DNA from 2 places in the Vibrio parahaemolyticus genome. Region 1 is predicted to be linked to the other one. Evidence: predicted binding sites of a transcription regulator. Region 1 holds the regulator's gene; the other holds the start of a gene.

Region 1 (3,194 bases):
GCTCAGGATTGAGCAAGTTACAGCAGATCACCTTGCCAACTTTGATCATCCACGCCAAAGACGACCCGTTCATGACCGAAGAGGTGATCCCCAAATTTGTTCTGCCAGATAACATTGATTACCGTCTGTTTGAGCACGGCGGACACGTTGGTTTTCTGACTGGTACTGCATTAAAACCAAAGTTCTGGTTAGAGGAAGCCCTGCCCGCGTACTACGAAAGTGTCGCGGCAGAGTACCTTTCAGCTGTATCCAAACCGCGAACACAGTAAACTAGCCTTTCATCATAAAAGTTTGAGGTATTTATGATCATTCCTTGGCAAGACATCGCGCCAGAAACACTGGAAAATCTAATTCGTGAGTTCGTGCTACGCGAAGGCACCGACTATGGCGCGGTTGAAATTTCACTGCAAAACAAAATCGATCAAGTGAAGACGCAACTAGAAAAAGGTGAAGCCGTCATCGTGTTCTCAGAACTGCATGAAACGGTTGATATTCAACTCAAAGCAAAGTTTTAGCACGTTCACATTTTTACCGTATCCCACTCGATGACAAGTCGTTGTTACATGCTATAGTGGGTTATCGACCGTGCAGCGGTTCGCTGCTGCACTTTACAGGTACGTAATTTTCGACAAGGTTTGTCATGTCAGCTAAACACCCAATCATTGCGGTTACTGGTTCATCCGGTGCCGGCACAACCACGACGTCTGAAGCATTCCGCAAGATGTTCAATATGATGAACATCAGGCCGGCATGGGTGGAAGGAGACAGCTTCCATCGCTTTACTCGCCCTGAAATGGACATCGAAATTCGCAAAGCCCGCGAGCAAGGCCGACATATCAGTTACTTTGGTCCGCAAGCGAATGACTTCCCGGGATTAGAAGAGTTTTTCCGTAAGTTCGGTCATGACGGCACTGGCAGCGTGCGCCGTTATCTGCATACGTTTGACGAAGCAGTTCCCTACAATCAAATGCCAGGCACATTTACACCATGGCAAGACTTACCTGAAAACAGCGACGTGCTGTTTTATGAAGGGCTGCATGGTGGTGTGGTTGATGGCGATGTTAATGTTGCTCAGCATGTGGACTTCTTAATTGGCATGGTGCCAATTGTAAACTTAGAGTGGATCCAAAAATTCGTGCGCGACACTCGCGATCGCGGCCATTCGCGTGAAGCGGTGATGGACTCAATCGTGCGCTCAATGGACGATTACCTCAATTACATCACTCCGCAGTTTTCTCGTACTCACATCAACTTTCAACGCGTCCCAACCGTCGATACCTCCAACCCGCTTAACGCCAAAGGCATTCCGAGTTTAGATGAAAGCTTTGTGGTGATTCGTCTGCGTGGCATTAAGAATGTCGACTTCCCATATCTGCTGGCCATGATTGATGGCTCATTTATGTCGCGCCACAACACCATTGTTGTGCCAGGCGGCAAAATGAGCTTTGCAATGGAGCTCATAGTTAGGCCTATCCTACAACAGCTGATTGAAACAGGAAAAATTGGCTAAAAACGTAGCGGGCTAGATGTTTACTTTTCATACCGTGATCATGTGCACAGTTTTGCTTACAAAATCTCAATCATGGCACGATTAAAATCAAGAAATCGTTTTCGAAAAAGGATACTATTTCTTACCGAAACACAAGAGAGCTTGCAGCATATAAAAAGTGCTCTTATTCTAGTAAGCCTAATTCAGGCTTAGCTAAAATATGGATAGCGCAAGCGTACCCTGCAGAGGAAGTGAGATATTATGGTTCTAGGTAAACCTCAAACCGACCCAACATTAGAGTGGTTTCTTTCACACTGTCATATTCATAAGTACCCATCAAAGAGCACGCTAATTCACGCAGGTGAAAAAGCTGAAACGTTGTACTACATCGTTAAAGGCTCTGTTGCGGTTCTTATCAAGGACGAAGAAGGTAAGGAAATGATTCTTTCTTACCTAAACCAAGGTGACTTTATTGGTGAACTTGGTCTATTCGAAGAAGACCAAGAGCGTACAGCTTGGGTTCGCGCTAAATCTCCTTGTGAAGTTGCTGAAATTTCTTTCAAGAAATTCCGTCAGCTTATCCAAGTAAACCCAGACATCCTAATGCGTCTTTCTGCGCAGATGGCTCGTCGTCTTCAAGTAACTAGCCAAAAAGTGGGTGACCTAGCGTTCCTAGACGTAACTGGTCGTATCGCTCAGACGCTTCTGAACCTTGCTAAACAACCAGATGCGATGACTCACCCAGACGGCATGCAAATCAAGATCACTCGTCAAGAAATCGGTCAAATCGTTGGCTGTTCTCGTGAGACAGTAGGTCGTATCTTGAAGATGCTAGAAGAGCAGAACCTAATCTCTGCGCACGGTAAAACTATCGTTGTTTACGGTACTCGTTAATCTCAATTTAGAGTGACACGAACAAAATTATAAAAGCCACCAATGGCGACATTGGTGGCTTTTTATTTACCTTGTTATTTACCTTGCAACTCAGTCAAACCCTAGGTCGCAAGAGGCTAACAAACAACAACGTTAGCCCGAGGTATTCCATGGCGTTTAGCCATTAGTACTTTCAAAAATTTTGTCTGCTGATGCTGCAACAAAGCCTGGATACAACTCGCCATTCTCCATTGGGTAACGTTTAGCAAACTCGTAAAAGCCACCTGGGATAATTTCCGAACCTTCTTCGAAGGTCACTGGCACTTTGTCTGCCATCGTCGACGATTGCTCAAGCAACACGTCTGGTGAGCCTTTCACCTCACCGCCCGACTCATTGATCACAAACCCTGCCTGACGAAGATGGTCGTTAACCTGTTTGACTTCATCGTGTTGATTCAGCTGATTCACACTCACCGTAAAGTGATTAGCACCATAACCGTGCGCGGCCAGCCAAGACGCATACTCGCTCTCTTTAGCCAACGTTTGGTAATCAGCAAAGCTTAGATCCCATAAGCGACCGCCATGCAGAAATGCACTGCCCGACAGTTTTTCAGCATCCACTTGCGCAACCAGTTTCGCCACAATATCTTGCAGCTCTGGCGAACACTCTTCGACTTTCAGCTCACTGATGAAGACTTTAGGCTGATTCGGATCTGGGTGCTCATAATGTTTTGCGACCAGTTTTTTGCTCTCAAATACGTAGTCCCCACACGCTTTATAGCCAGCAGCTAAAAACGGTTTCGCCAATGTCTCGATACCTAGCGGTTCAACA
Region 2 (3,194 bases), 2.3 Mb from region 1:
TTAGTGCGCGCTCAAGCTTGCCTTGGTCTTCACTGGCTTGGAATACGATATCCAGCGTTTTGGCTTGCAGGTGCTCATTGTCGATTGCACGCAGCTTCTCAAGCTCAGAGTTAGCCAGAACTGGCGATTCCAATTCCACTTTCTGACAGTGAAGTGGCGTTTCAGTCAGAAGGTTTTGGTCTTTACCCAAGTAAGTATTCAGCGACATTACCATACGCTCACGGATCGGGTCGATCGGTGGGTTGGTTACCTGCGCAAACAACTGCTTGAAGTAGTTTGAAAGATGTTGCGACTGGTGTGACAGCACGGCCAGCGGCCAGTCAGCCCCCATTGCAGATAGTGGTTCTTTACCTTCATTTGCCATTGGAACGATGATTTCGTTCACTTCTTCAGTACTTACGCCAAACGCTTGTTGACGGTGTAGAAGATGTTCTGGCTTAGGTTGGCTGAACTGGTTGCTCGCATCAGGCAGCTTCTTCAAGCTCAGTAGGTTTTCTTCTACCCACTTCTCGTAAGGTTGTGCCGTTGCGATGGTGTCTTTCACTTCTTCATCAGAAATGATGCGACCTTGCTCTAGATCCGCAACGAAGATACGACCTGGTTGCAGACGACCACGGAACTCTACGTTCTCTGGTGCAATATCCACTACGCCAGATTCTGATGCCATGACTAGGAAGTTATCTTTGGTCACTGTGTAGCGAGAAGGGCGTAGACCGTTGCGGTCGAGCGTAGCACCTACTTGAACACCATCGGTAAAGCAGACAGATGCCGGGCCATCCCACGGTTCCATGATGTTTGCGTGGTACTGGTAAAACGCGCGACGCTTAGGATCCATGTTTTTATTTTCTTGCCATGCTTCAGGGATCATCATCATTAAGGCATGTGGCAGGCTACGACCAGAAAGAACTAGGAGCTCAAGTGCCATATCAAAGTTTGATGAATCCGAGCTGCCTTCCTGACAGATAGGAAGAAGCATGTCGATTTCAGCCTGAGTAAACAGGTCTGATTCTAGGATCGCTTCACGGGCTTTCATCCAGTTCAAGTTACCGCGAACTGTGTTGATTTCACCGTTGTGAGCGATGTAACGGAAAGGCTGTGCAAGACGCCATTTCGGGAAGGTATTGGTAGAGAAACGAGAGTGTACCAGTGCCAGAGCGGTCACCATGGTCGGGTTTTGCAGATCAAGGAAGTACTGAGGCACTTGCTCGGTCGTTAACTGACCTTTGTACACCAATGTCTTGTAAGACATTGAGTTAATGTAGAAGTCGTCACCAATGTTCGAAACGCTTTCTAGGCAAACGCGTACGGTGTAATTACGAAGTACGTAAAGTTTGCGTTCTAGCTCTTCAGGTGTGATGCCAGGACCGCCGGAGATAAACACGTGCTCAAATTGAGGCTCTGTGCTTAGAGGGTCGGCACCAATCATGGAGTTGTCGGTTGGTAATACGCGGTAGCCGATGACTTCGAGATCTAAGCGTTTGGCATTACGCTCTAAAATGTCACGGCATTGTTCGCGTTTGTATTCGTCTTTTGGGAAAAGAACGACACCAACGCCATACTTTTCAAACGAAGGCAGTTTAATGCCTAGTTTAACGGCCTCTTCTAATAGGAATTCATGAGGTTTTTGCAACAAAATACCCGCACCGTCACCGCTGCATGGGTCACAACCTTGACCGCCACGGTGTTCCATGCGAGCCAGCATATCCAATGCTTGAGTCACTACTTCATGAGATTTACGGTTTTTAAGGTGAGCAACAAAACCGATACCACAAGCGTCATGCTCCAATTCCGGAGTGTATAGACCCTGTGAATTTTGCTCTCTATCTACCATAGATACATCCTTCCAGTTCAATGCGACGCAAAGGTACGAGGCAGACCGAAGTTGCCTTGTGACACATGATGCGTCTTGTCCTTTATATTTATTATCGCCACCAGTCGAGGTTGACTGGTCTTGATTCCTTTCCGTATCTCGCAGGAAAAGTATTGCGAGAAAAACAATCCTTGGTGATATCCCTTTATTTATTCTCACTATTTAGTGATTTATATAGGTGGGAGTGGGATAACACCGACAATTCCCGCTGTGCGTGCTGTAATAAAAGTCACAAAAAATGCGGGGTTGTGTAAGTATCCTACAATTTTGTTACTTCGGATTGCAATGAAAAGTCGCCTCTGTGACCCAATTTTTTCGTTTAAATATGCACTTTTAGTTTAACATTTACGCAACATGACGCTTTTTTATCTGTATTTATGCAAGTTTATTGATTTCACACCGATTGGGCGTTGTTTGAATTGAGTAATATTGTTTGTTTTTTCTTGCAGGGATGTAATTTAGTTACATAAATCGTAGTGAGATTTATTACGGTTTACTATTGGTGAGAATCTATGCAGTTACATGAGTTGGTCAATACACTAGGCCAAGATCTTCAGCGTCGTTACGGCGAAAAAGTCCATAAGCTGACTTTACATGGTGGCTTTAGTTGCCCAAACCGCGACGGCACGATTGGCCGAGGTGGTTGTACATTTTGTAATGTGGCTTCGTTTGCTGACGAAGAAGTACAAATCAAAAGTATTCATGAACAGTTGAAAGATCGTGCTGGGGAAATCCATCGAGCGAAGAAATATCTGGCGTATTTTCAGGCTTACACCAGTACTTATGCAGAAGTACAAGTACTGAAAAATATGTATGAAGAAGCGCTCAAAGCTGCTGATATTGTGGGTTTGTGTGTGGGAACTCGCCCAGACTGTGTGCCTGACTCGGTATTGGATTTGCTGTCAGATTATGTAAACCAAGGTTATGAAATTTGGCTCGAGCTAGGTCTTCAAACTGCAAATAACGATACGCTCAAACGCATCAACCGCGGACATGATTTTGAATGTTATGCGGAGATCACTCAGCGAGCTCGAGCCTTAGGGATCAAAGTTTGTACTCATTTGATTGTTGGATTACCGAAAGAAACCCGCGACGATAATATTGAAACGCTGCAAAAAGTGTTGGCCGTGGGCACTGATGGCATCAAGTTACATGGCCTGCATATTGTGGAAGGCAGTACGATGGCGAAAGCTTGGAGAGCTGGTAGATTAGAAGCTCCTGGATTGGAAGAATATGTTGCGATTGCCAGTGAAATGATTCGTATGACGCCCGCTGATGTTGTGTTTCATCGTGTCTCTTCCGCAGCTCGTCGTCCAACGTTGTT

What was found. Region 1 encodes CRP, which controls carbon source genes, mostly activating them, when cyclic AMP is high. Its sites were predicted from a motif close to TGTGANNNNNNTCACA; they were not measured.
Region 2: the regulator CRP is predicted to act here: its motif matches at 2,089-2,104, upstream of gltB (glutamate synthase large subunit).

Annotation. Positions count from the first base shown of each region.
Region 1 covers NZ_UHIL01000001.1:3,037,466-3,040,659, forward strand. The annotation lists gene DYB02_RS15560 (hydrolase) at 1-269, shown strand, start outside; gene DYB02_RS15565 (YheU family protein) at 303-515, shown strand; gene DYB02_RS15570 (phosphoribulokinase) at 641-1,510, shown strand; gene crp (cAMP-activated global transcriptional regulator CRP) at 1,751-2,383, shown strand; gene DYB02_RS15580 (DUF1338 domain-containing protein) at 2,540-3,194, opposite strand, start outside.
Region 2 covers NZ_UHIL01000001.1:689,296-692,489, forward strand. The annotation lists gene gltB (glutamate synthase large subunit) at 1-1,831, opposite strand, end outside; gene mnmL (tRNA modification radical SAM protein MnmL/YtqA) at 2,383-3,194, shown strand, end outside.